Regions from separate parts of the Eubacterium sp. AF19-12LB genome, predicted to be linked through region 2. Evidence: a T-box and tRNA genes for the amino acid it is inferred to sense, from the RefSeq annotation. Region 2 holds a T-box; the other holds one or more tRNA genes.
What was found. The T-box of region 2 lies ahead of tyrS (tyrosine--tRNA ligase). A T-box ahead of a tRNA ligase gene usually reads a tRNA of that ligase, here a tRNA-Tyr.
Positions count from the first base shown of each region.

Region 1 (15,683 bases), on a different contig from region 2:
GGATTAAGAGTTGTCTTGAAATAGTCCATTCGCACCTGAATATCCGAAAAATCAAATGCTTTTAAAATATGAGTATCATCATAAACATAAGCTGAGTAAACTCTGTATGTTAATTTGTGACTAGGTGTATAAACATAAAAATATTCATGTTTATCAAAGAAGTCTTTTTTCTCGAAATAATGTAAGTGTGCAAACATTGTGCCGTTTAACATATTATGACCATAAAATACAGTTACGGGGTCAGTGAAATCAGTTGAGTTTATTTTTTCACTATATATACAACCTGAAAATTCATAATTTCCTTTTTCATTATGTGTAAGATAAAAGGAATCATCTTTAGAATCATCAGATTGCGCAACCGGCAATTCAATTTTTGTACCGGGAATATATATGTATGCATAAATATCTTTGTTTGTTTTAGCAATCTTATCCCAATCATATGGATTTATGATTGAGTCATCTTCATTATCATTCATGCTGTCAGAGTTATTGTTGATAGCTGAATTATTGTTAGATTTATTTGACTGAGATGTTGCATTAGTTTTCTTGTATTCTGTTGGATTTTTGCCACTGGAAAAATACATAAATATATATGTTCCTGCCACAGAAAAAGCGAGCATCGCAACAATCAAAATAGCTATTAAAAGATTTCGCTTCTTCATGGATTTCTTATTTCTCGAAGATGAAAATTTCACCATTGTTAAATTCCTCTCTTAATGTATAAATAGCCAATTTCATAATATAGACAAGTATATGACTTGGAAAAAAGGATGTCAATTATGCGGTATCTGATGGTGCCTAATTTAGCTTGATTTAGTAGAAAAAATGGTTGCGTAAATAAAAAAATTATGGTATAAATATTTATTGTTGGAAACAAATGGGCAGATTCCCGAGTGGCCAAAGGGGACAGACTGTAAATCTGCTGGCAACGCCTTCGAAGGTTCGAATCCTTCTCTGCCCATTATTTATTCAACGGGTTCGCCGGCGTGGCGGAACTGGCAGACGCGCAGGACTTAAAATCCTGTGGTAGCAATATCGTACCGGTTCGATTCCGGTCGCCGGCATATATATGTGCGAAGCAATGAGTCCACATACACAAAAAAAGAACAGGTTCTTTAGAAAGCTAGTTTTCAGAAAGAACCTGTTCTTTTTTTGTGATGCGGCGAATGCCGCATCAGCGAGATGGAAATTATATTGTCTGCAATCCTTTATAGAAAAAGAGGTTGCAGGCATTTTTGTTTTACAATAAAAAATAGTAAATATTTACATTTTGGCCCTAATCATTTACTATAAAAGGAGGGTATTTGTTATATTGGACATGGAAATGTTCATGAACTTTATATAAGTTAATTTGCAGTTATAGGTTTATAAAGTATGTTTATGTATATGAGTGAAACAGCATAAATAATATAAAAAATTATAAGTACTAAAAAATGACAGATGAAGTTCATAAACAATTTTTAAAGAAAATTGTAATATAATGTATGGTGGAGAGAAAAGTGTATAAATTATTAAAAAAATGGAAAAACGCAAAGATAAGAACGCAGATTATTCTGACTTATATTGCGGTTCTTTTATTGTCATTTATAATGACGTTTACATTAATTTCAGCTGTAAACGGAAGATATACGAAAATTGAAGTTGGTAAGGCAGGAGTGCAGACAGTTAATGCACTTCAGGGTAATTTAGCGCTTATTTTTGATAATGTAACTCAATTTTCAACACAGATATATTTTGACGATATCGTACAGGATTCTTTAAGACAAATAAATTCAGAGAATATTAATTTAAATTATCAAAAAAACATAACAAAGAGTTTGTTTAATATGATATTATCCGGAGAATACATTTCCGGAGTATATATATTTGATAAATATAATAATTGTTATAATTCTTATAAGAGACCACCAAAAAAAATAAATAAGCAAATTCAGGATACAAATTGGTATAAGGAAATGCAGGAAGCAAATGGAAATGGATTTTTCTATAACGGAAGCGATGGAACAATAGAATATTATTCACCTAATGATTATCTGTGCTATGTAAGACAGATTGTAGATAAGAAAGATTATAAACCTTTGGCTACACTTCTAATAACATTTGATGATTCAGTATTGCAGGACTATTTTAATCAGGTTAGTAATGATTACAAGAATCAGTTCTACATAGTTGATTCGAAAGGAAATTATATTATTGAGCCTCAAGACAAAAAGCGTGATTTTAAAAAGTATACAAAAATTGCAAAAAATATGTCTAAGGAGTACATGGAAGTAAATAATAAAGACGGAAAAAGTGTTGTTGTAAGTCAGGATATAGGAATACAGGATTGGAAACTTATCGGAGTATTTTCATTGGATAACATTACATCTTTAGCTCCATATTATTCGACAGTGATAGTGATAATTATGTGTTTAAATGTTGCATTTGTATTTATATGCTCAATGTTACTTACATATCTCATATTTAAACCACTTGCAAAAGTAGAAAAACATATGAAAATAGTTGAAAACGGTGAATTTGTGACAATGCCTGTTGAAGATAATGCTAATGAAATCACAAGCCTTAAAAAAGTATTTAACCATATGATTTTGTCTGTTAAATCTTTAATGAGAAAAATAAAGGATGAAGAAAGAATTATTGCAAAAGGCAAGTTAGACATAATACAGGCGCAGATAAATCCGCACTTTTTATATAACACTTTAGATGCGGTTTCAGCATTAGCATTAATGGAGGAAAATGAAAAATGTTTCCAGATGACGCAGGCGTTAGGAAATTTTTATCGAAACAGTCTAAACAGTGGACTTGATTATATAAAAGTTGAGGATGAAATAAGTAGTATCGAAAGTTACATTACAATATTAAACATGAGATACGACAATCAGATAAAAGTTAATTATGAAATAGAAGAATCGGTAAAAAAAGAGAAAGTTCTTAAACTTTTACTTCAACCTTTAGTGGAAAATGCAGTACATCACGGACTAAATGGAGAAGAAGGAACTGTAAATATAAAAGTATTTGAACAGGATGATGAAATAATATTTATTGTATCTGACGATGGGGTTGGGATGAGTGAAGAAAGAATACAGGAAATAATGGAAGGTAAATCTGTTACTGGAAAATCGGGATTTGGACTTTATAGCTTAATACAGAGAATAAAGTTAATGGATGAAATAGAGAATCCAATGATAATTCAGAGTGAAATAGGTGTTGGAACAGAAATAATTGTTACTGTAGGTAAGATAAAATCAGAGTAAGATTTGCAATAGTGTAAATGTACAATCAGACAAAATAGTATAAATGTAAAGTGGAAATACATTAAATTAAGCAAAAAATCGGAGAAATAATTATGTTAAATGTATTGTTGGTGGATGATGAAAAATTAGAGAGGGTTTTAATTCGCAAAGGATATAAATGGGAAGAAAATGGTTTTAAGATTGTAGGGGAAGCAGCGTCCGGAAAAGAGGCATTGGAATATATAAATTATCATGAGGTGGATATTGTGGTGACTGATATTAATATGCCGGGAATGGATGGCCTACAATTTACTGAAGCACTATTGAAAGCACATCCTAAATGCAGGGTTGTAATTGTAACAGGATTCAGGGAATTTGAATATGCAAGAAAAGCTATCAATTTAGGTGTTGACGAATTTCTTTTAAAGCCAATTAACATAAAAGAAATAAGTGAAGTGATGGCTAAATTAAAAGAGGAGATTAACCAGAGAAACAAAGAGGCTACAGAGGTGGCTAAATTAAAAGAAAGCATGGAGAATAATTATGACATACTAAAAGAAAGTTTTCTTTTAAGGCTTGTTGAAAATAGAATAGATGAAGAAGAAGCAGTGAAAAAAATGGATACATATAACTGCAAAGAACTTCTTGATGGTTGTGTATGCATAGATGTAAAAATTAAAGATAATCAGGAAGAGGAAAATTATAAAAAAGTTTATGAATTAGTTCAAAATCAAAATAACGACAATATGATTTCGTTTGTTCATTTTATGCATAATATAATAATTTATTTTGTAAATAAGGATTTAGATGAATGCATTAATTATGCAGAAGCATTGCATAAAAAATTAAATAAGATTGGAATAACTGCAACCATCGGAATAAGTGGTAAAAATATAGGATTTTGTGGCATTGCATCGGCATATGGTCAGGCAGATAAGGCGCTTGGAGTTTCAGTTTTGCTTGGAAGAAACAGAGTGGTTACATATTCTGAATACCAGGAGGTTATGAAGCAAAATAATTCTAAAATAGAACTTGACTGGGATAAATTTGCGGAAGCTATAAATAATTGCAGGGAAGAAGAAATGCTGAAATACATTAAAGATTATATTGAAGTAATTAAAAAAGGAAAGATAGCTGATGAAGAATATTTAAAACTTATGACAATGACAATTATTTTACGTGCAGGTTCGACTCTTAATAAGTATGGAATAAATTTGTATCAATTAATAAATGAAGAGGACGTTTTTAAGGATGTAAGAGCGATTAGAAGTGTAACAGATGCCTTAGAATGCGCCAAGGAATATATCAAAATTGTTTATGATTATCATAATCAAAAAAAATCTAAACGTAATAAAAATGTTATAGAAGATGCTTTAGAATATGTTAATAGAAATTTATACAATTCAGAACTTTCATTAAAGAAAGCGGCGACGGATTTATATATAAATGAAAGTTATCTAAGTAGGGAATTTAAGAAGGCATACGGAGTCAGTTTTATAGAATATGTATCTGAAAAGAGAATAGAGGCAAGTAAAAAAATTCTTAAGCAGACTGATTTAAAAGTGTATGAAGTTGCGGAAAAAGTTGGGTTTAAAGATTCACATTATTTCTGCATTTGCTTTAAAAAGCAGACAGGAAAGACAGTAAAAGAATACAGATGTTAATAAAAAAGGTTAAAAATTTATAGTAAAATTTTTAACCTTTTTTAGTCAAAATATTAAATTGAGATAGAGAATCTGATTAAGTATACTTTGAATATCAAATAAATTGAGGAGGATTTATAATGAGAAAAAATTTATTTAAGAAAGTGTTGGCGCTTACTTTAGCTTCAACAATGGCATTCTCAATGGCAGGATGTGGTAGCAAAGGTGGTAGCAGCGATGCTAAAAATGACGACGGTACAATTACATTAAATGTATGGCATCAGTGGTCAAATGATACTAATGAACTTAAGGGCAAATATGAAGAGGCAGTTAAAGCTTACGAAAAAGAAAATACAGGTGTTAAGATTAAGACAGAAACTTTGGATACAGAAGCTTACAAGACAAAGATTAACGCTGAATTTGCCGGAGACGCAAAAGGAATCGACGTATTCTATTGGTGGGGTGCAGGTACAGCAAAGAAGTTAGTTGATGCAGGAAAAGTTATGGCATTAGATGACTATGTAACTGATGATGTTAAGTCAAAGATTTTAGAAGGTTCAACATCAGCATTTGAATTTGATGGAAAATTATATTCAGTACCAATGTTTTCATGGTATATGACATTATTCTGTAACAAGACAATGTTTGACAAGGCAGGAGCTACATTACCAACTACATACGATGAATTAGTAGATGCAGTTAAGAAATTAAAGAAATTAGATGGTGTTATACCAATGGCAGCAGGTGCTAAAGACGGATGGAATGCAGCATTCGTATATCAGGCATTAGCTTTAAGAGAAGTAGGTGCAACAGGCGTTAACGAAATGTTATCAGGAAAGAAAGAATTCGGAGATGAAGGATTCAAGAAAGCAGCACAGAAAGTAAGTGATTTATATGAAATGGGAGCATTTGGGGACAATCCTTTAGAACAGGGAAATGATGACGCAAATGCAGCATTTGAAAATGGAAAAGCAGCTATGAGACTTATGGGAAGCTGGTTTGCAAACAATGTATACACAGACGATGCAGCAACAATTAAACCTGAAGAAGTAGTAGCATTAAAGATTCCAACAATCGCAGATGGAAAAGGTGAAGCAACAGATTACTGTGGTGGATTCGTTGAATCATTCTGGGTTAACAATAACACTAAATACAAAGAAGAAGCAGCTAAGTTCTGTATTTACATTAATGAAAAAATGGGCGTAGCTTCATATGAAACAGGATCAGGATTCAGTGGATGGACAACTCCTGCAGATGAAAGCAACTTAAACCCATTATTTATCCAGATTAAAGATTTATTAGCAGAAGGAAAACAGGGTGTACTTGCTTGGGATACATCATTAGAATCAGAACCGGCAGCAGTACATAATGAACAGGTTCAGACATTATTTGCAGATGGCGCAGACATTGATGCATTTATAGATGAACATAAGGCAGCTATTAACGGTAAATAATAAGTGAGGCAGGTAGTGTTATGGAAAAAATGCTTGGAAATAAGAAATACATATTAATATTTATATTACCGGCGCTACTATTGTTTTTAGGATTTACCTTGATTCCATTAGTTACGTCAGGAATTTACAGTTTTTTTGAATACAATGGAATTGGAACAAAAACCTTTATTGGTATAAAAAACTACATACAATTGTTTACTGAAGACAGATATTTCCCACTTGCAGTAAAGAACTCTTTGATTCTTGTAGTGGCATCAGTATTTATTCAGTTACCTATATCATTAATTTTAGCTTTGGTATTATCAAGAGGAGTAAAAGGTGACGGATTTTTTAGAACGGTTTATTTTATTCCGGTTGTAATATCAAGTATGGTTATAGGACAGTTGTGGCTTAAAATGTTTAATAATGACTACGGTGTAATTAACACCGTAGTCAGATACTTCAATCCTAAATATGAGCATTCCTGGCTTACAAAAGATGCTTTTATGACAGTTTTGATTCCATCTATATGGCAGTACATAGGATATCACATGATTATTTTTTATGCAGGTATAAAGTCTATTTCGACAGACTATTATGAAGCAGCTCAGATAGATGGAGCGTCAACGTTGCAGGTTCATATGAAAATTACATTACCTTTACTTGTTCCGGTAATAAAAACATGTGTAATATTTGCAATAACCGGATCATTAAGAGCCTTTGACCTTGTTTATGTTATGACAGGTGGAGGTCCAAACCACATAAGTGAAGTTCCCGCTACGCTAATGTACAATAATTTATTTAGAAAAGGTTTGTATGGATATGGAAGTGCACAGGCGTTCTTTATAGTAATAGAGTGTCTCATATTTACATTTATAGTTAACAGAATATTTAAAAAAGCAGAGCAGAATGTTTCGGCAGTATAGGAGGACACAATGAAAAAGAAAAAAATTATGGGAGCAATAAAATTTGCTATCTTATTATTAATTGCTTTAACTCAGTTGTTTCCACTATATTGGCTTATAACATTTTCGTTAAAAAGCAACACGGAAATATTTGGTGAAAATGTAATTGGACTTCCTCATGTATGGAGATGGGATAATTATGTGACAGCATTGAGTTCATCAAATTTAATCAGATATTTCCTTAATTCAGTATTTTATTCGGTGGTTACGGTAGTAGCAGCAGGAATAATTTCATCAATGGCAGCATATGCCATTTCAAGAATGATATGGAAATTAAGAAACCTTGTATATGGGTTATTTATGATTGGAATTATGATACCAGCGCAGGCAGCATTGTTACCATTGTTTCAGATTTTAGATAGACTGGGACTTAAAGGTGGATATTTAGGATTGTTAATTCCTTACATTGCCGGAGCGCTTCCTATGAGTATAATGATTCTGGTAGGTTTCTATAAAGGAATTCCAAGAGAAATGGAAGAAGCGGCTTATATTGATGGATGCGGAATTTTTAAATGTTTTATACAAATCATATTCCCAATTGTTAAATCAGCCATTGCAACAGCTTCAATATTTACATTCTTAGGAACATGGAATGAATTGATGTTAGCAAATACATTTGTTGACAGTGATGAGTTCAGAACACTTCCTGTAGGTATTATGTCACTTGCCGGACAGTATTCGACAGAATGGGGATTAATTGGAGCAGGTATGGTAATTGCAACATTGCCAACAATTATTATCTACTTCTTCTTAAGTAAGCAGGTACAGGAAAGTTTGGTAGTAGGTGCAGTAAAAGGATAAATTAATTTATCCAAATAATTTTATGGATGCAGGTATTGTGAAAGTGTATTACACAAAACAATCCGTAAGACATCTTATTAACACAATGTTATATAATTAGTATTGATAAACATATCAACTAGAACTCTCAATAGTTTGTTTATCATACCAATTAATTATATAGGTTATCATTAATAATTGTTATGTCAATTATTACTAATAGTTTTCTTTTTTACGGTACTACCGCTTTACAAATGTAGATTTGTGAAGCGGTAGTTTCTTTATGGGTATAAAAAGAGTAGATTTGGAGTCTGTTAGAAGGTTGCTTAAAAGATAAAACACTAAATACTTCTTAATTCCTATTGAAAAAGTATGAATTATGTTCTATAATATATTTATATTATTGAAGACAAAAGATGCCTGAGAAGTATTTGACGTTATAATTGTTGCAATTTTAATTAACGATTACGCAAAATAAATTTATATTATAAATTTAGGCGTCTGTTAAATAATGAAAACTAATAGGAGATGTAAATATAATGAAAATTTCTACAAAGGGAAGATATGCATTGAGATTAATGCTTGATATTGCAGAACATTCGGAGGGAAATACACCGGTAAGTATAAAAGATATTGCAAAGAGACAGGAAATATCTGATAAATATTTGGAACAGATTATTTCAGTTTTAAATAAAGCCGGCTATGTAAGAAGTACAAGAGGACCTCAGGGTGGATATTTATTAAAGAAAAAACCGGAAGAATATACAGTAGGAATGATTTTAAGATTAACAGAAGGCTCATTAGCTCCTGTTGCATGTGTGGAAGATGATGCAGAACCATGTGAAAGAATGACAGGATGCGCAACTGTTAGAGTATGGCAGAAGATAAATGATGCAGTAAAAGATGTAGTTGATAATATTACATTGGCAGATTTAGTTCAGTGGCAGTTAGAAGAAAATCAAACAAATGACTATTGTATTTAATCTAAATTAAATAAATACAACATAAAATAAGTGGAGCAGATGAAAAGCGTCTGCTCTTTATATATGTGATTCATAATAATTCGGTTAAAAAACCGGAGCGTTTGTACCGATTCCATTAGTTAATTTAACAATTGGAGGCAGGTATAAATGCTCCGACTTTTTTATTATAATAAAATTACACGTCTAATAATTTATTAACAGCATCCTGAATTTCAGGATGGTTTCTGTATTGTTTTATTAATTTTACTTCGTGACTTGTAAGATTAATAGGTTCTTCATCCGTGTATCCAAAAGTGCCTAAAATATTTTCAATATTATAAATTTCGCATAACATAAGCAAGGTATCAGCATTAGGTTGAGTTTGACCGCTTTCCCAGCCATATATGGTCTTTTCGGCAACGTTTAAAGATTTTTCTTTGAGTATACCTGATACATCACGCACACTCAATTTGTTTAACTTTCTATAATTTTTTAATACTTCAGAAATCTTTGCATTCTTCATCTTATTTACCTCTCTTTTCAATAATATAGTAAGAAAAAATTTACGTCAACAAATTCTCTTTTACAAAGAAAAAACTTCATTGCAATTCTCTCAAACAAAGAATATAATGTAGATATTAGTAAAATTTTCTTGGGAAACGAGAATGGTGGTATCGAATGAATAATCAAAAGAAAAGTAATAGCAGGGTATCTGAAAATATAGTTGAGTATATAAAACGTAATAAAATTTCAGTTGCCCAGATAGAAAAAGATACAGGGATACATATGTCAGAATTCATAGATAATAATGCGGATTTTAGCGCAGGTGAATTTTTAGAACTATGTTCCTATCTGCATTTGGACCCGAAAGATATGAGATAACATTTGCAGATAAGAAAATAAGAGCAAATCTGCATTTAACTAACCCAAGGGATATGAGATAGGTGATAAAGTGCTTAAATACGTATGTAGAAATGACAATATAAAGACAAAAAGCAGCACATGTCCGGTGTGTGGAGAAAGAACTGAATTAGAAAAATCAGACATTTACTGGTGTGATAATTGCAAGGTTCCGCTATTTCAAAGTGAGTGCGAATGTTGTAGTGGAAAAGGGACAAGAATAACAACAGATATAAGACCGGTATTCCCGGAAGAAAGACTGCTTTTAGAGATTTTATTAGATAAAATCCCTGGGACATATGAGAAGGATTCAGTATGGAACTGTTCCGGGAATAAATATTTAATTAATGGTAAACGAATTAAATTTTCAGTTAAAGAATTAAAAAATAAAGATGTTGATGATATTAGAAGTAAATATGAAGAAGCATCAAAAAATATAAGTTATGAATATTTTGAACAATATGCAGATAAATTTGTTCAGGCGAACAGAAGCAGATACGAATTCATTGTAAGAGAAGCAGTGGATTACATTAAAAATTCTACAAAAGATTACACGGCAAAAGATATGTTTGTATCTTTCTCAGGGGGAAAAGATTCCACAGTTACATCAGATATAGTTATGAGGGCGTTAAGTGAGCCAAAGATATTACACATATTTGGAGATACTACATTAGAATTTCCGGAAACAATGAGATATGTTGATAGGTTTAAAAAAGAACATCCCCAAACTCCGGTTTTATCTTCGAGAAACAAGGATAAGGATTTTGAAGAACTATGTAAATTAGTGGGACCACCAAGCAGAGTAATGAGATGGTGCTGCACAATATTTAAAACCGGTGCGATACAAAGAAAGATAAAGACTTTATTTAGAAATAAAAACAAAATAATAACATTTTATGGAATAAGACGAAGTGAGTCTGCCAGTAGAAGTAAATACGAAAGAGAAACAGAAGGCTCTAAAATTACAAAGCAAATAACAATATCCCCAATTATAGACTGGATGGATTTTGATGTCTGGTTGTATATGCTTACAACAAAAATAGATTTTAATTATGCGTACAGATTGGGATATGCAAGAGTAGGATGCTGGTGCTGCCCAAATAACAGTGGGTGGTCAGAATTTTTGTCAAAAATTCATATGCCACAACAGTCGGAAAGGTTTAGGCAGATGCTAATTGATTTTGCAAAACAGATTGGAAAACCGGACCCTGAAGTATATGTAGATGATGGCAAATGGAAAGCACGTCAGGGTGGAAATGGCGTAGATTATGCAAAAAAGACAGCAGTTTCTTTTGAACCATGTGCATTGGAAGAAAATGCATTTAATTATGAACTGCAAAGACCGATTTCAGAACAATTGTATGAATTGTTTAAACCATTTGGATATCTAAATTTTGAATTTGGAAATAAACGACTTGGAGAAGTTTATGTTACGAGAAAAGATGGAAGACTAGTGCTTAAACTTCAGGGAAGAATTGGAAGTACAACGTTAAAAGTAACGATAATCGATTACAAAATAGATGGTGCTGCAAGTGTTAAGGCAGCGGAAGACAAAGTTAAATGTCAGATTACTAAATATCAAATGTGTATGGGATGCAGGGCGTGTGAGAGTATATGCAAGCATAATGCAATTGTTATTAAAGAAGATAAGGAAGGTAATCTTGATTATAAGATTTTGGATGATAAATGCGTAAGATGTGCAGAATGCGTTAATCATTACACGGCAGGATGTTATATGCGAAAAGTATTAGCAACGAAAAAAGGATAAAAATATGGCAATAAAACTTAAGGGACATGAAACATTTACAATACGTGAAGGTTGGCTTGATAAAGGGTTAAAAGCGGTAAGTGACAATGGAAAAGTTTTTTCTGAGAACTATGGAGCAGATGCTTTAGGAGTTGGAAGCAATATGGCGAAAGCTATCAGATACTGGCTTAAAGCGGGGAAATTTATCGAGGAATCGCCTAAAAACGGAGCAAAGTTAACTGATATTGCAAAGATAATAAAAGATAATGACGAATATTTAGAGGATAGTTTTGCATTGTGGATTTACCATATAAATCTTGTATTTAATAAGGATATGGCAACAACATGGTATTTATTTTTTAATGAGACGAATATGGATGAATTCACTAAAGAGGAAATTGAGTATATTATTCTTGGAAAAATGCAAATATTAGCTGAAGGAAAGAAAATATCAGAGCGTTCATTAAGAGATGATATTTCGGTTCTTTTAAATATGTATGTGAAAGAAAGAATAGAAGATTATGATCCGGAAGAAAAGAAAATATCTCCATTTGCAAAATTAGGATTAATAAAGAAGGATAGGGATAGATATTTTAAAACACAGCCTGATAGAGAAGTATTGATAAACGAAGTATTTTTATATGCATTGATGAAATATTTTGAAGAAAAATCCAAAGATTCTGTTGGAATAGATGAATTGTTAAATGCACCATTGTCCCCGGGCAGGGTTTTGAATTTGAAAAGAATTGCATTAAATGAGTATTTAGATAATCTTGCGGCTTTAAATTACATAACAGTAAATAGAACGGCAGGACTTGATATGGTTTATTTGAAGAAAAATATTCCATTAAATGAAATAGTAGAAAAATATTACGAGAAAAATTAAAGATAAACTGTGAAGGAGCATAATATGAGCCAATTAAAGGATTTTATTGAAATAGACAAGAAATTTCAGAATTCAATAAACTTACAACTGGATATAGACAATAGAAAAAAACTCAACAGTTATATACCTACACGTTCATCAATAAATATATTAAATGGATTTCTTGAGAACGTTATTAATAATAAAGAAAAGGCAAATATCCTTATTGGACCATATGGAAAAGGCAAATCACATTTATTGTTGGTTTTATTGGCTGTTCTTAAAGAATCAGAAGATAAAACAACAGAAAAACTTTTAAATAAAATAGAAAAAATATCAGATGTGACAGCCAATAACGCAAGACTTATTCATAAAGAATATAAGCCATTTTTGCCAGTTATTATTTCAGGAACGGACAGGGATTTAAATCATGGGTTTGTACTTGGCTTAATGGAGGCTTTAAAGAAAAATGATTTGATGGACATTGCTCCTGATAGTGATTACAGCAAAGCTGTTGAAGTGATTGAAAATTGGAAAAATAAATATAAAAAAGTCTATAAGGAATTTGAGAATATTTTAACAGGTTATGAAACTAACGTTAAGGAATTAGAAAAAAGCCTTAAGTCAATGAATCGTAATGGGTTAGAAATTTTTAAGAAAGTATACCCTGAATTGACGGCAGGAAGTGAATTCAGACCGATGGTTCAGGACAATGCAATGACACTGTATAGAGAAATAAGCATTGCACTTAAAGAGCATGGATATGGTGGCATTTATATTATTTTTGATGAATTCAGCAAATATATAGAAGGGCATGAAAGGGAAACATTTGCCTATGATATGAAGATACTTCAGGATATGTGTGAATTGGCAAATAATTCAAAAGAACAACAGATACATATTACATTTGTTGCCCATAAAAGTATAAAAGAGTATGGAAATGCATTGCCTCAGGATATGATTAATGCATTTAAAGGTGTAGAAGGCAGATTAAAGGAAATAAGATTTATTGTATCAGCTCAGAATAATTATGAACTTTTGCAACATGTAATTAAGAAAAAAGGAACAGAATATAAGGCATGGCTAAAAGAGGAAAATAATAGTGAAATTATTAAAGAATCTTATAAAATACCATGTTTTCAAAGTATGTTTAAATTTAGCGATTATCAGCAGATAGTTGTAAAAGGTGCATTCCCAATGTTGCCTTTAACAGCGTATGCGTTACTTAATATAAGTGAAAAAGTAGCACAAAACGAGCGAAGCATTTTTACTTTTTTGGCAAATGACGAAAAGGGAAGCCTTGTCAATTTAATTGAAAACGGAGCAGATGAATTGCTTTCAGTAGATGTAATTTATGATTATTTTAAAAATTTATTTAAGGAAAGTATTTCACTTACAAATATTCACAATGAGTGGCTAAAGGCAGATTATGCTTTGACTAAGGCAGAATCTTTAGGTGAGGAAAAAGTAATTAAGGCTATAGCCATACTTCATATGATTAATAAAAATGAAGAGGTACCGGTAAAAAAAGAAGAAATTCGTCTGGCTACAGGACTTAGTAAAGAGGATTTTACAGGATATTTGCAGAAATTAGAAAACAAGGAAATTGTAAAATACCGTAATAAACTTGGAATATATACTTTCAAAAATAATATTGGAATTAATTTGGATAAGTATATGAACCAGATGATTGAAAAGCAGTCATTAAGCTTAAATTGGGCAGAAGAGTTTGCAAATATTTCTGAATTAGAATATGTACTTCCTAAAAAATATAACAGGGAATACACTATGACACGTTTCTTTAAATATGTGTATATGACACAGGAACAATTTCTTAGTGTAAAGAATTCAAACTATTTGTTTGATACATATAAAGCTGACGGATTAATTGTATGCATTGTAATGTTAAAAGAAAATGATGCAAATGAAGTAAAGTCGCATACAGATAAGCTTAAGGATGAAAGAATAGTAGTAATTTATCCTAAAAAAGCATTTGGACAGCAGCAAAGCATCAGAAAATTAAAAGCCGTAAAGGCATTGCTTAAAGATAAGAATTTTATAGATGAAAATAAAGTTTTACAACAGGAACTCGAATTATATAGAGATGATTTAATTTTTGAAATTAATGGAGAACTTGAAAGTCTTTATATGCCTGAAAATGGAAATGATATTTGCTTTTACAGTGGACGTGATAGTGAAAAATTAAAATTTGAATCAGAAAAAAATTTTAACAGATTTTTAAGCGATATATGTTCTTCGTATTACGAAAATGCTCCTAAAATTAATAACGAGCTGATAAACAGACAGAATGTTTCAGCGCAGATTAAAAAAGCAAGAAATCAGATAATTGATGCTATTCTTGGAGAAGAAGATTTATCGGGATTTGAAAAAGGGACAAGTTCAGAATCAACTATTTTCAGGGCAACATTAGTTCATACAGGGATAATGGACAATAATGAATATGAGGCAGGATGCGAGAAAATTTTAAAAGAGATAAGAGATTTTATAGGTAAATGTGCCGGTAAAAAAACATCTTTTGATGAGTTGTATTCAAAAATAATGGGAGAAAAATTTGGTGTAAGAAAGGGAGTAATACCTATTTTTCTTGCAAATGAAATTGTAGGTTTACAGGATACACCAATTATTTATCTTCGAGATAAAGAAGTTGATATATCAAGCGAAATACTAAATAACATAAATGAAAAGCCGGAAGAATATTTCCTATTCATTGAAAAAGAAAATATGGAAAAGGAAAAGTATCTCAATATTTTAGAAGAAAACTTTATTACTGAGGAAATAAAGAAAAAGAAACAGTCTAAGATGCAGAGATTAAGCAATATTGTTGAAAGTATGCACAGATGGTACAGGTCTATAGACCAGTATACTCTTACATTTACAAAACAAATTTTCAATAAAAAAGAAAAGGGATATATAGAAGAGGAAACATTTGAAAAAATAAAGAAATTCAGAAAGATTTTTAAAGGGATAGAGTTAAATCCAAGAGAAGTCTTATTTGAGAAAATACCGGAAGCAATTTATGGAAATATTGATGATAATGCATATGAAAAATGCACACAGGAAGTTTTGAAAATAAAGAAATGCATGAGTGAAAATCTGTATTTTACAAAAATAAAAACTGCAACAGATATAAAGAA
Region 1 covers NZ_QUGP01000008.1:33,452-49,134, reverse strand. The annotation lists gene DWX29_RS09050 (class B sortase) at 1-698, opposite strand, end outside; tRNA gene DWX29_RS09045 (tRNA-Tyr) at 880-961, shown strand; tRNA gene DWX29_RS09040 (tRNA-Leu) at 981-1,064, shown strand; gene DWX29_RS09035 (histidine kinase) at 1,500-3,254, shown strand; gene DWX29_RS09030 (response regulator) at 3,347-4,897, shown strand; gene DWX29_RS09025 (extracellular solute-binding protein) at 5,017-6,330, shown strand; gene DWX29_RS09020 (sugar ABC transporter permease) at 6,351-7,235, shown strand; gene DWX29_RS09015 (carbohydrate ABC transporter permease) at 7,245-8,075, shown strand; gene DWX29_RS09010 (Rrf2 family transcriptional regulator) at 8,594-9,037, shown strand; gene DWX29_RS09005 (helix-turn-helix domain-containing protein) at 9,213-9,539, opposite strand; gene DWX29_RS09000 (transcriptional regulator) at 9,695-9,898, shown strand; gene DWX29_RS08995 (phosphoadenosine phosphosulfate reductase family protein) at 9,969-11,684, shown strand; gene DWX29_RS08990 (DUF4007 family protein) at 11,689-12,549, shown strand; gene DWX29_RS08985 (hypothetical protein) at 12,574-15,683, shown strand, end outside.
Region 1: it encodes a tRNA-Tyr, which carries the amino acid that the T-box ahead of tyrS (tyrosine--tRNA ligase) is inferred to sense. The anticodon was not compared.

Region 2 (15,683 bases):
CCGGCATTTATCTAATTCCTGAATATTAGCTTCCAAGGCAACATTCAATAAATTTTCTATTTTTCCGTTCATAAACATACCTAAAAAAACACTTATTACATTCTATGAAAATTTCTTACCATAATTACTTAGAATGTAATAAGTGTTCTACTTTTTGTATTATCGATTCTGAATTAAATCTTAGTCCATAATTGCCTTATGGAATTTCTTTTTACCTTTTTTAATCTTTGCTCCTTCTTTTAACATTGATTCCGTAACAACAAAGCCTATGTCAGAAACTTTTTCATCATTAACAGATACGCCACCCTGCTGTACAAGTCTTCTTGCTTCACTCTTTGTTCCTGCTAATCCACAAGTTACCATTAAATCCATGATTCCAATTCCACCATCTGTTAACTGATCCGGTGTAATTGTAGATGTTGGCATATTTGAATCATCTCCACCACCTGCAAATAATGCCTTTGATGCTTCTTCAGCTTTCTTTGCTTCTTCTTCACCATGAACCATCTTTGTAAGTTCGAATGCAAGAATTTCTTTTGCTTTATTTAACTGGCTTCCTTCCCATTCATCCATCTTATCAATTTCTTCAAGTGGAAGGAATGTTAACATACGGATACATTTTAATACGTCTTTATCTCCTACATTTCTCCAATACTGGTAAAATTCAAATGGAGATGTTTTATTAGCGTCAAGCCATACTGCTCCGTTAGCTGTCTTACCCATTTTCTTTCCTTCTGAATTCATAAGAAGTGTAATTGTCATGGCATAAGCATCTTTTCCAAGTTTACGACGGATTAATTCTGTACCACCCAACATATTTGACCACTGATCATCTCCACCAAACTGCATGTTACATCCATATTCTTTAAATAAATGATAAAAGTCATATGACTGCATAATCATATAGTTAAATTCAAGGAATGTTAAACCTTTTTCCATTCTCTGCTTGTAGCATTCTGCACGAAGCATATTGTTAACTGAGAAACATGGTCCTACTTCACGTAATACATCAATGTAGTTAAGTTTTAATAACCAATCAGCATTGTTTACTGCAATAGCTCCACCTTCTCCAAAATCAATAAATCTTTCCATCTGCTTCTTAAAACATTCGCAGTTATGTTCAATTGTTTCAGGTGTAAGCATCTGACGTAAATCGTTACGTCCTGAAGGATCACCTATGTATCCTGTTCCACCACCAAGCAATACAACAGGTCTGTTGCCTGCCATCTGTAATCTCTTCATAAGACATAAAGCCATAAAATGACCTACATGAAGTGAATCTGCTGTAGGATCAAATCCAATATAAAATGTTGCTTTTCCTGTGTTAATTAATTCTTTAATTTCTTCTTCATCTGTAACCTGGGCTATAAGACCACGTGCTACTAATTCATCATAAATTGTCATCTTTTTTTCCTTTCTTAAATTAAAATTCATTAAATTTCTTTATAAGTGTTTCAAGTTATTAGGATACTTATTAAATTTTTGATACCGATATGCAATTTTCTATTATCTGCGAAAATTAAAATTGCATTTTTTAAGCTTAGATTCATAAATATGACCTTGCCATACATAAAAAAAACCTCTGCATCTTACGATACAGAGGGCATTAACTGCGGTACCACCTCTAAATAAAAATTTCTCACGAAATCTTCCTCTACGAGTGCAAACACACTCTTGCGCTATAACGGGCGCTCCCGACATTCCCTACTCATTTCTTTTCAGGTTGTAACTCCAGGATGTATTTCACAAAATCTACTTCATAATCTCACACCAACCGATTACTCTCTTGCAAGTACAATTAAGTTACTTCTTCCTCTCAACGTCTTATAAATAATTAATCTTTTTCTATACTAACTTTTTGTAGCAAAAAAATCAACTGTTTTTTAATATTTTTATTCCTTCCAAAATTAAAATTTTAAATTTCACTCTTCCATCGTGCTGTGGAATTTGCTTTTAGATAAACGGAATTTTTATTCCTTCTCCCAAATACCATCATTTGAAATCTTATTCCAATCTGCTTTCAATACAGAAACAACTTTTCCCCTCTTAAATTTCTTCTCTTCCTGATATAAATACTTCTGTTTTATTAATCCGTCAACAGCAACCTTTACTTTATCTTTCGGAACTTTATTATAATCCGCTACACACTGAATGGTCTTCCAATATGTAACAACTGAACGATTTTTCTGTTTCTGTTTATATAAACTATTTAGAATAAGTTCATTATAATGATGTTTTTCCTGTGACTGTCTTGGCATCTCGACATAACTTGTTGCGACTGATTTAAGTTTATTGCTAAATGAATATTTAACCCCATAAATAATAACTTTTTTGCCTATTTCCTTTAAGTATTCTGCAACTTTAGTAAAATGTGCGTCACCTGTAAACAAAACATATACTTTTGTTTTATCTTTTTTTGCAGCGCTTCTATAAATTGCATCTAAAATAATTACATCTGTAAAATCTTTATCTACGCCTTCTTTATCGCTGGCTGTATGTATAATATTCTTAGTAATTCCTTTTAATCTTTCTAAATCATTTCCTATATTATATTTTGAAAAATCCCCAAAAACATACAATCTTGTAATATTATATTCCTGTTTTAGTTCTTCAATCCACTCTTCAATATTAGGCTTCATCTGAAACTTATTTCTGTATGCATAATACCAATGTTCATAGTCAACAAACACTTGTGCTTCCGGTTTTTTATCTTTTTTTAATCCGAACATTTATTTCCTCCTTTTTATATTTGGGTTAATTAAGGATACCCATAATCCTTTGTTCATTGAAATTCTCTTATATAAAAGTGATACCTCTTTGACTTATATAAACTATAGAAGCCTTTGTATGCACCAACTACATACTCACATATAGTCTTTATATATCATTTTCTCTTCCCCGATATATAACATAAGGAGCCTTACGGCTCCTTATAGCTGCAAACACACACATTATACAATATATAAATGTAGGTGTCAAAAATGCATATTCTCTTTTTAGCAGTATAAAATATCTCTAACGAAAGTAATTAATCATGGTTTAATCAACATAATTTAACAATCCGATTATTCCATTATACTGCTCATTTGGTGTTTCTAAAACTATATGACTTAATAGAGTTTTTCTTAATGTACCATCTTTGTCAAAACAATTTAATTGTATTTTTTTATTTGATTTATCTGACTTTGTTTCTTCATAGAATTTAATAAATTTATCAATCTCTTCATCTGAAACAACTTTTTCTTTCATAAATTCTACATAATCTACTTTATCAGTATCTAAATCAAAAATTTCTTTAGCTTTTGTTCCGACATCACATACATCTGTATCCATTGCCACATGCCAATAAGTATATTTTTCTCCTTCAAGTCCAAACCTGATATTATCAAGCATTCCGTTAATAATATTATCATCCTGTATTTTCTTTGTAATATCTTCTGCAAAATGTATAAGCGCATACCCTGAATTCCAAGGTACTTTTCTTATTCTAATATTATATGTCTTACCTGTATCCTCATTCTTAACGTCAACTTCTTTAATAAGTTCATTACAGAATTTATCACAATGTTCACATGGTGCATTCGAATCCCATATTGTCTCATGACATTTTAATCCAATAAGTTCTTTTGTTTTATCAGAAGTTAATTCTTCCTTTGCTGCACGATTCATATACAATAATTCTTTTGTTTTTTCATTGCATATAAATATAATTTCATGTGATTCTTCAATAAGCCATCCCATGTTTCTAACATCTATAGGCATTGACATTTCTTCATTACCTGTATATATCTGGAACTGATTCTTTCCTAATTTCTTAGCCTGAATAAGTGCCATGTCAGCACATCTGTAAAGTTCTTTATATTCTGTCGCATGAGCCGGAAACATTGCAACACCTATTGAACATGAAATCTTCATTTCTCCCACATTAATACGTAGTTTATTTCTCAATATTTCCATTTCGTTATTAAGTTCATCTATTGTCATTCCACGCTTTATAAATACAGCAAATTCGTCTCCACCAAATCTACACGATAAATTTTCTTCTGAAAAAGCACTGTCAAGAATATTGGCCACATTAATTATTGCCTGATCACCCATAATGTGTCCAAGACTATCATTTACTCCCTTAAAATTATCAATATCAATCATAAGGAATATAGCTTCTTTTCCTGAACTGCTCAAGAACAATCTTACCTGTCTTTCAAACTCTTTTCTGTTAAGAAGTCCTGTCATTGTATCAAGTTTAACCTGACCTTCAACAACTCGTAATTTCTGAATTACCTTTTTACGATGCTCTTCAAATAATCTTTCAACCGTATTGTTTAATTCATATTTGTCATATGGTTTAAACAGCATACCATCTGCACCGTTTTTAAATGCAATATCTTTATATACATTTTCATTGTCACCTGTTGTATATAATACCGGAATCTCATCTAATTTATCATTCTTTTTCATTTCATGAAGCAAATGGAACTTATCTTCTTCATTTATATTAGTATCTACAACTGTTAAAATAATGTTATAATAATTCTTCTTTATAAATTGATAAGCTTCTTCTTCATTGTCAAGCTCTACAAATCTATATTCCGTATCCAGATAGTTTCTAAACATTTCACGGTTTCTTTGTAATTCATCCACAAGGACTATCACTTCTGCCTCGCCGTTCTGGTCATCTATTGATAATTTCTTGTACTCTTTATAACTCTTTAAATTAAAAATTGGAATTATATCTTCACTTAATAATTTATTTTTAAATTCCTGTTCAGATATCGGTCTTGAGAAATAATATCCCTGTACAAAATTACATTTTAATCTTCTCAAATACTGAATATGTTCTTCTGTCTCTGCACCTTCGACTACAATTATAAGATTCATCCATTTTGCCAGATTTATTATTGAACTTATAATATTATGGCTATTCTTATTTTTCTGTTCATTCTGAATGAATTTCATATCAAGTTTAATTATATCTATTGGAAGTTCAGCTAAAATATTCAATGATGAATATCCACTTCCAAAGTCATCCATCTCTATAATAAATCCATATTCTTTTAATCTTCTGACTACTTCTAAAATATTTTCAGTATTTTCCATATATGCTGATTCTGTAATTTCTAAGTGTAAGTATGTAGGTGATAGGTTATGTCTTTCAACCATACTTTTAAGAATCTCCGGAAGTCCTTCTTTGTAAATATCTTTTCTTGATACATTGACAGATACCGGAAGAATCTTATTGTGTTCATTCTTCATTTTCTCAATGAATCCACATACATGCTCCCATATATATATATCGAGTTCAGTAATAAATCCATTTTCTTCAAATATCGGAATAAATTCACCCGGCGAAATAAATCCTAATTCCGGATGTTGCCATCTTATAAGTGCCTCTGCTCCAATCATCTTATTAGTCTGAATATCATATTTAGGCTGATAATACACCTTGAAATCCTCATTCATAAGAGATTGTTTCATAGTTTTTGTAATCTGAATATTCTGCTGATTTTTACTCATTAATGCATCGTCATATATGTACACATCATGATCATATGTGAGTTTAGCCTGATTACATGCTGCAATAGCATTATCGCACATAGAATTTATAATGATGCTCTTATCTTCAATATTGTATACACCAAATTTAAAACTTATTTTTGCTTCATAAAATCTCTGATATACCATCTTCGTAGCATATATTAAAGTATTAATTATATTATCGGATTCCTTAGATAAAAAGTAAAAAATATCTGAATGGGCACGGGCAAACAACACATCCTTATTTTCAAATATTCCATTTAGCATCTCAGTATAAAATTTTAAAAGGCTGTCTCCCTCTTTCCATCCAAATGCATCATTAAAATATTTAAATTTTTCTATATCTGACGCAATAATTTGATATTTTTCTTCCGGATTACTTTTTATTATTTCTTTTGCCTTTCTATAAAAAGCCTTTCTGTTATAAGCTCCTGTCAAAGAATCTCTTTCAGCATCTCTAAGTCTGTAAATAGATTCTTTCATATCGATAAGATTATCGATTCTTCTAAGCAATACTTTGATATTATATGGCTTATTTACAAAATCATTAGCGCCTAAAGCCAAGGCCTTCTCTTCCGTTTCATCCGCATCTTTATCTGTTGTTACAATTACAGGTATTTTATTATATTCCGGTTCTTTCTTAAATTCTTCAAGAAATCCATATCCGTCCATAACCGGCATTACAATGTCTAATAAAATTGCAGAAATACGTTCACTGTCTGTTTTTAAAATTTCTAATGCCTCAAGACCATTCTCAGCCCCAATAACAGTATATCTGTCTTCTAATAAGGCTTTAAGAATTTCTCTGTTCATTTCCTGGTCTTCAACAACTAAAACCGTTTTCTTCATATGTCCTCCAGTCATTATTATCTCGCATTTATAATCAATCTATAGTCATTATTATAATTTTTCTAAATTGAATATTAATTTTCCGTTATTCCATATGAATATTATACTACATATACAGTTTTATTCAACAAAACTCAATTACTAATCTGGCAACTTTTTTATTATGCTTTTTATACTTTTTTATTGTTTTTTGAATCATTTTTTAATGTTATTCTTTTTTATTGCACCTTTTCTACACTTTTTATTATATTTATACCTTTTTATATTCCCCTTTCATAGCATATCCATTCATGGTCATACAAAAATATTCTTCCACAATCATTAAATTCCATTTTTTTATATGCTCTCAGTGCGTTAGCGTTATTTGGGCTTACCAGATAATGTACTCCCTTATATTTTCTTTTTTGTAAGTTTTCCATGGCTCCTTGTATCAAATTTCCTGCAAGTCCATTACCTCTATATTCTTCAGCTATTACCAGTCTTGCCAGTTCCCCTGCCGGTTTTAGTTCTTTTGACCAGCATTTCTGTTCTTCTACTAACTTATCATCATCTATTGAAATTGCTGCTATTATCTCATTGTTTTTTTTATTAACTATAACAAAACTATCCCCTCTTAAAATATCATTTTTTATTATTTCTTTTGTTGGATATTCTTCTGTCCATGTACATCCTTTAGTCTTTCTTGCATCAACATACAATTTAAAAACATCCTCTAATCTATTTATATCTCCTGCTTTAAAAATCAAATTTTCTTTCATTTTTTATTTTTAATCCTTTAATTTATCTTAAAACCCATAGATTTTTTATCTGGTCTTTTATATCTTCAAACACCCATTGCTTATTTGAATTTGCTTTACTGTTAGGATCATTAACACTTACTTTTCCATCTTTATATTTAGTTAATACTATAAAATGTCCCTGTGTCGTAAAATCTCCTGGCCCTACTACACATATAATTGGATTACCTACTTCCAAATTATCTTTTACTCTTTGTTCATCTAACGGTATTTCTATAACTTGCATGCCAAGCTGCCTGCCACCTTCTGAAATAAGCGACCATGATGAACCATTTTCTTCATCTGCATATCCATTTTTCATTGCAAAATCTGCAATCATTTTCGGAGTATATTTTATGTTTCCTGTCACATAAACAGCCACCATCGAAAGGCATGTCGGTCCACAGCCTGTAATTCCCATACAATCACCTGCGTATGTATAATAACCCCATCTCTGATCCCATTGCATAAATAGTGGAACCTCTGTAGTTTTCTTATATTTTGAAAAATCAATATCGTATGCTTTTCCCTTTTTTTCAGGATATTTCAAGACAAAATCTTTTGTTTCTTTATTTCTTTCAAATAATTTTTTTATATTTTCCGGATAATCCTCTAAAGTGTAACCATGTTTTTCTGCATAGTTTTTTATTACATCTTTTGCTGATTCCTCTTTTGATTCTTTTATTTTTTTTACATTATTTCCGCCACTATTTCCACCTTCAGATATGTTATTCATATTTTTCTTTAGATAATTAATTGCAAATGCCAAAACTACTATAAGTACACAGCAAAATGTAAATCTTATATATTTTCTAATTAACATTATTTTTCTTTGTCTTTTTCTTCTTAAGTTCTCTGCTCTTCTTGACATATCGTACCTTCTTTCTGCTTATCTAAATAGTATAATAACAATTTTCGACATTAAAAACATAAATATTTCTTTAAGATTTTTTGAATTTTATAAATATCTTATACATTATTTTAATTCAACTATCCCAAAATTTATTTTTCATCAAAAAGACCTCTGCCACAATGACTATCAATAATTAGTTTTTTTCTAACATATTGATGACATCTAATAATGACAAAGGCCTTTTGTTTTTCTGTTTTTTTCTTAAATTCTATTTTTTCTTCTTATAAGAATATATATTTTAATACGAATAATACTGCAAGAATGTACATCAATGGTTTTACTTCTTTTGCTTTACCGCAAATAGCATTTAATAATACATATGAAATAATTCCGATTGAGATACCTTCTGAGATACTATAGAACAATGGCATTGCAATAATGCAAAGATATGCAGGGATTGCATCTGTCAAATTATCATCTGTAAATTTAATATCTGTTACTGCTCCAAACATAAGGAATCCTACCATAATTAATGCCGGTGCTGTAGCAAATGATGGAATAGTAATAAATAATGGTGAAAGAACAACTGAAACAAGGAATAATAAACCTGTTACTGCTGCTGTCAAACCTGTACGACCACCTTCTGCAACACCTGCTGAAGATTCTACGAATGTTGTTGTTGTTGATGTACCTAAAATAGCACCTGCTGATGTAGCAATAGCGTCTGACATAAGAGCTGGTTTAATGTTAGGAAGCTTTCCATTTTCATCAAGCATTCCAGCCTTTGTACTAACACCAATAATTGTTCCTAATGTATCAAATAAATCAACAAAGAGGAATGCAAATACTACAATAATAAAGTTAACAATTCCTACTGCTTTAAAATCAAGTTTAAAGCACTGTCCAAAAGTTTCTCCTAAAGCTGAAAAATCAAAGCTTACAAAATGTGTTGGAATTACTGAGAAAAAGCTTTCGTTATCAGGAACATAAATCTTTGTAAGTTCACAAATAATTCCTAAAACCCATGTTGAAACGATACCTATTAAGATTGAACCTTTTACTCTCTTAATGTAAAGAATAGCTGTAATAAATACACCGATTACTGCTAATAATGCACAAATTCCTGCTGTATGGAAGTTACTTGTAAAATCTGTAATTGTAACAAGTGTAGATTCTGAATCATTTACTAATCCTGCATTCTGTAATCCGATAAATGCAATAAATAAACCAATACCTACTGATACTGCCTTTTTAAGATTAAGAGGAATAGCATCAAAAATTGCTTCACGTACATTTGTTAATGAAAGAATTATAAATATAATACCTTCTACAAATACCGCAAATAAAGCAATCTGCCATGAATATCCCATTTCTCCACATACTGTGTAAGCAAAGTATGCATTTAATCCAAGACCTGCTGATAAGGCAAATGGAAGATTTGCCATAAATGCCATACACATTGTTCCAACAAATGATGCTATACATGTAGCAATCAAAATAGCCTCTTTGTCCATTCCTGAGGCACTTAAGATGTTAGGGTTTACAGCAAGAATATATGCCATTGTCATAAATGTTGTAATACCCGCAATAACTTCAGTTTTTACAGAAGTATTGTTTTTTTTAAGTTTGAATATTTTTTCTAACATTTTCTCCTTTGTATAGATAACTTGTTTGTCATCTTATACTTCCTTTCTTTATTTTTATTACTATTGTAACCACAAAATTATAACAAAGTTTCACTCTTTTTTCTATATTAATTTTATATGAATAATTGAGGATTTATTATACATGATGTCGAGAAGTCAAAAATCCCCGCATCCAAAGATGCGGAGATTCCTAAATATGTTAATATAACTTAACGTATATTATATTTAATTATGCATTAGCCTTTGCAGCCTTAATAGCTTCTGTAAGCTGTGGTACGATTTTGTTTAAATCACCAACGATACCATAATCAGCTACATCAAAGATAGGAGCATCTTCATCTTTATTGATAGCAATAATAAGATCTGATTCTTCCATACCTGCAACGTGCTGGATTGCTCCAGAAATACCAATTGCGAAGTAAACCTGTGGACGAACTGTCTTACCTGTCTGTCCAACCTGTCTGTCAACTGGTAACCAACCGTTATCTGTAACTGCTCTAGAACATGCAACTGTTCCGTCAAGAGCTTCTGCTAAATCTTCAAGAATCTTGAAGTTTTCTTTGCTTCCAACTCCACGTCCACCAGATACTAAAATCTTAGCGTCCATGATGTTAACTGTTTCAGCAACTTCTTTAACTACATCCATGATTTCAACATATTTGTTGTTAGGTGTAAATCCTGGATTGAATTCAATAACTTCTGCCTTAGCACCTGGCTTTGGTTCAGCCTTCTGCATAACACCTGCACGTACTGTAGCCATCTGAGGACGGTTATCAGGACAAGCGATTGTAGCAATTGTGTTTCCACCAAATGCCGGACGAGTCATTAATAACTGATTGTGTTTCTGTTCCTTACCTGGAATAGCAACTAATGGGAAGTCACCAATTTCAAGTAATGTACAGTCAGCTGTTAAACCTGTTGCAACTCTAGCTGAAACTGTAGGACCTAAATCTCTACCAATTGCTGTTGCACCAACTAACATAATTTCAGGTTTATATTTGTTGATAACTTCTGCTAAAGCATGTGCATATGGTTCTGTTCTATATGTTTCAAGTTCAGGATCATCTACTACGATAACCTTGTCAGCGCCATATTCAGCTAACTGATCTACAAGATTTCCAACGTTTGATCCAAGAAGTACTGCTGTAACTTCTGTATTTAATGGTTTTGCGAGTCTTCCTGCTTCTCCGAGGAGTTCGAACGCGATTGAGCTTAATTCGTTATCTACCTGCTGAGCGAAGACATATACGCCTTTATAATCTTCTAAATTTATATTCTGCATGATTAAATCTCCTCTCTAATTAAATAACGTGCTTTGTTAAAAGCTTATCCATGATGTAATCAACTGCTTCAGCCGGGCTATCTGGAGTAACTTTTTCTCCAGCGCCTTTACGAACTTTATCAGATGCTTTAGCAATCTTTGTAGGTGAACCCTTTAATCCAAGGTCTCCATCTTCTACATCAACAAGATTTGCTCTTCCCCATGTTGTAATTTCTGCATCATAAGCATCAAAAATTCCACCTGGAGTCATATAACGAGGATCATTTAATTCTGAAAGTGCTGTAATTAATACAGGCATCTGAGCTTTAATTACGTGATGTCTGTCTTCATACTGACGTTCTACAATTACGCTATCTCCATCAACCTTAATATCCTGTGCATATGAGATAACAGGAATGTTAAGATGTTCAGCAATCTGTGGTCCAACCTGAGCTGTATCACCATCGATAGCCTGACGTCCTGTAATAATAATATCATAATCAAGGTTTCTGATAGCACCTGCGATTGTTGTTGATGTAGCCCATGTGTCAGCTCCACCTAAAACTCTATCAGTTACTAAGATTCCCTTATCAGCTCCCATAGCCATAGCTTCACGAAGAACTTCTTCAGCCTTTGGAAGACCCATAGTAACTACTGTTACTTCTGCGCCATACTGATCTTTTAATCTAAGTGCTGCTTCAAGACCTGCTTTATCATCAGGGTTCATAATTGTAAGCATTGCACCTCTATCTAATGTACCATCTGGATTGAATTTAACTCCACCCTTTGTATCAGGTACCTGTTTTACACAAACGACAATTTTCACGATAAGTACCTCCTAAATTATTTTAATAAGTTTGCAGAAATTACCATACGCTGAACTTCTGAAGTTCCTTCGTAGATTTCTGTGATCTTAGCATCACGCATCATACGCTCAACGTCATATTCTCTGATATAACCATAACCACCGTGTAACTGAACAGCCTTTGTTGTAACTTCCATTGCAACTTCTGCTGCGTATAATTTAGCCTGAGCTGCTTCTACAGAATATGTCTTCTGTGTTTCTTTAGCCTTAGCTGCCTTGTATACAAGCATCTTAGCAGCTTCTACCTTAGTAGCCATGTCTGCTAACTGGAACTGTGTATTCTGGAACTGTCCGATTGTTCTACCGAACTGTTTTCTTTCTTTTACGTATGCAATAGTTGTTTCTAAAGCACCTTCTGCAAGACCAAGAGCCTGAGCTGCGATACCAATACGTCCACCATCAAGTGTATGCATAGCGATACCGAAACCTTTACCCTGCTTACCAAGTAAGTTTTCTGCTGGAATACGGCAATCTTCAAAGATTAATTCGTATGTTGCTGAACCACGGATACCCATCTTCTTTTCTTTTGTACCAAATGAAAATCCAGGTGTTCCTTTTTCAACGATGAATGCTGAAATTTCTTTCATCATTCTACCACGTTTTTCAACTTTACCTGTAACTGCAATGATGATATAAATATCTGCATATTTACCATTTGTAATAAAACATTTTGAACCATTTAATACCCATTCATTTGTTTCTTTATCGAAAACAGCCTTTGTCTGCTGTCCCTGTGCGTCTGTACCAGCACCTGGTTCTGTTAAACCGAAAGCACCTAATTTTTCACCTTTTGCAAGTGGAACTACGTATTTCTGCTTCTGTTCTTCAGTACCAAATGTCATAATAGGATCGATACAAAGTGATGTATGTGCTGAAACGATAACACCTGTTGTACCACAAACCTTTGATAATTCTTCAACGCACATAGCGTATGTTAAAGGATCACATCCCTGTCCACCATATTCCTTAGGAACTGGGATACCAAGGAAACCATTTTTTGCCATTTTTTCAACTGTCTCTACAGGGAACTGTTCATTTTCATCTGTTTCCTGTGCAAGAGGTTTTACTTCATTTTCGGCAAATTCTTTGAAAAGGCTCTGAGCCATTTCATGTTTCTTACTTAATGTAAAATCCATTATTAAATTCCTCCATGTAAATTAAATAAATATATAAGGGGATACCACTAATCATCGACTAGTGGCACTCCCTAACTCTCATGTATATTGTATTATTTGCTGTAATCGTAGAAACCAACGCCAGTCTTTCTTCCAAGCTTTCCTGCACGTACCATCTTTCTAAGAAGTGTATGTGGACGATACTTTGGATCACCTGTTTCAGCCTGAAGTACTTCCATAATAGCAAGTACAATATCAAGACCTACTAAATCACCTAATGCTAAAGGTCCCATTGGATGAGAAGCACCAAGCTTCATGGCTGTATCGATATCTTCTACTGAAGCGATTCCGTCAGCATAGATTCCGATTGCTTCGTTAATCATTGGGATTAAGATTCTGTTAACAACAAATCCTGGAGCTTCAGCAACTTCTACTGGAGTCTTTCCGATTTCTGTAGCGATTGTCTTAATCTGTTCAACTAATTCCTTAGGTGTGTTTCCACCAGCAATAACTTCAACTAACTTCATTCTGTCAGCTGGGTTGAAGAAATGCATACCAATCATAGGTCTGTCAAGTCCAGCACCGATTTCTGTGATTGATAATGATGATGTATTTGTAGCAAAAATACATTCAGGTTTTACGATGCTCTGTAATTCCTTAAATGTTTCTTTCTTAATTGACATTACTTCTGGAGCAACTTCGATTACTAAATCGCAGTCTGTACAGATGTCTTTTAATCCTGTCTGGATTTTTCCTAAAATTTCAGCACCTTTTTCTGCTGTGATTTTTTCTTTACCAACAAGGAAGTTGATGTTCTTTTCAATTCTTGCCTTTCCTCCATCAGCAAATTCCTGCTTGATGTCACAAAGACGTACTTCATATCCGTCTGTCATTGCAAATGCCTGTGCAATTCCTGCACCCATTGTTCCTGCACCAATAACTCCTACTATCATTGTTTTTCCTCCTAAATGAAAATATAAATATTATCTGAATATAAATTCAGCATTCCGCTTATTTATTTGCAAATGGTACTACCTTTAATTTCTTTTCTTTATCTTTTTCAAGGAAGTTACCCATTCCTGCCTTCTGGTCTTCTGTTTCGAAGCAGCTACCGAATAATTTTTCTTCGATTACGATTGCATCGTCCATACCTACTTCAAGTCCTTCGTTAATTGCCTTCTTGCAAGCTCTGACAGCAATTGGAGCGTTCATAGCGATTCCATTAGCCATCTTCTTAGCTGCATCCATTAATTCTTCTACAGGATATACTGCATTAACAAGACCAATTCTTAAAGCTTCAGCAGCCTTAATGTTTCTTGCTGTATAAATCATCTGTTTAGCCATTCCCGGTCCAACAATTCTTGCAAGTCTCTGTGTTCCACCAAATCCAGGTGTAATTCCAAGACCTACTTCAGGCTGTCCAAAAATTGCATTTTCAGAACAGATTCTAATATCACAGCTCATAGAAATTTCGCATCCACCACCTAATGCAAATCCATTAACAGCAGCGATTACAGGGATTTCTAATGTTTCAATCTTTCTAAATACATCATTTCCCTTTTTACCAAAAGCTTCACCTTCTGCTTTTGTAAGTGTTGACATTTCTCCTATATCTGCACCTGCAACGAATGATTTTTCGCCTGCACCTGTGATAATTAATGCTCTTGTTGTATTAATATCAATTGCATCAATTGTTTCTTCTAATTCAGTAAGTACCTGGCTATTTAAAGCATTAAGTGCCTTTGGACGGTTGATTGTAAGAACACCTACAAATCCTTCCTGTTCATATGTGATAAATTCCATATTTATTCTCCTTAATATAAAAGTCAAAGCAAATAGCATTCTACGCTTTGGGCTATAAAAGTAAAATATTTGTTATATTGAGCCATCTCAAAAAAACAATTTACACTTCAAACAGGTAAGCCCCATCACCGTTATTTCAATATGTGAAAGAGCTCACCTGATTGCTTAAGACGAAATGCATATGTAAAAATTATTAACTTATTCTCTAACAGATTAAAAAGTTATTAACTTCAATTAACAATCCATCATCTGCATTTCATTTATTTTTTATTAGTCACGTTCAACGATTGTAGTACATCCCATACCACCACCGATACATAATGTAGCAAGACCCTTCTTAGCGTCTCTCTTCTGCATCTCGTGAAGTAATGTAACAAGGATACGGCAACCTGAAGCTCCAACAGGATGTCCAAGTGCGATTGCACCACCGTTTACGTTTACTTTGCTCATGTCGAATTTTAAGTCTCTTGCAACTGCTACAGACTGTGCTGCGAAAGCTTCGTTAGCTTCGATTAAGTCCATATCATCGATTGTCATATTAACTTTTGCTAATGCTTTCTTTGTAGAAGCAACAGGTCCAACACCCATGATTGATGGATCAACACCACCAAGTGCTCCTGTTACGAATGTAGCCATTGGTGTAACACCTAATTCTTTAGCTTTTTCTTCGCTCATAACTACAACTGCTGCTGCACCATCATTAATTCCTGATGCATTACCTGCTGTAACTACTCCATCAGGCTTACCTGAGCAGCATCTTAACTTGCTAAGAGTTTCAACTGTTGTTCCAGCTCTTGGTCCTTCATCTGTATCAACGATGATTGTCTGTTTTCTTGTTTTAACTTCAACAGGAACGATTTCATCTTTGAATTTTCCTTCAGCCATAGCCTTTTCACATTTCTGCTGTGAGTTAGCTGAGAATTCATCTAATTCTTCTCTTGTAAGTCCCCACTGATCAGCTACGTTTTCAGCTGTAATCA
Region 2 covers NZ_QUGP01000005.1:110,264-125,946, forward strand. The annotation lists gene DWX29_RS06520 (S8 family peptidase) at 1-72, opposite strand, end outside; gene tyrS (tyrosine--tRNA ligase) at 181-1,404, opposite strand; T-box leader at 1,597-1,829, opposite strand; gene DWX29_RS06530 (NYN domain-containing protein) at 1,971-2,729, opposite strand; gene DWX29_RS06535 (EAL domain-containing protein) at 3,040-6,384, opposite strand; gene DWX29_RS06540 (GNAT family N-acetyltransferase) at 6,645-7,142, opposite strand; gene DWX29_RS06545 (C39 family peptidase) at 7,165-8,031, opposite strand; gene DWX29_RS06550 (NCS2 family permease) at 8,295-9,659, opposite strand; gene DWX29_RS06555 (electron transfer flavoprotein subunit alpha/FixB family protein) at 9,889-10,941, opposite strand; gene DWX29_RS06560 (electron transfer flavoprotein subunit beta/FixA family protein) at 10,961-11,746, opposite strand; gene DWX29_RS06565 (acyl-CoA dehydrogenase) at 11,764-12,921, opposite strand; gene DWX29_RS06570 (3-hydroxyacyl-CoA dehydrogenase NAD-binding domain-containing protein) at 13,014-13,853, opposite strand; gene DWX29_RS06575 (enoyl-CoA hydratase-related protein) at 13,912-14,703, opposite strand; gene DWX29_RS06580 (acetyl-CoA C-acetyltransferase) at 14,974-15,683, opposite strand, start outside.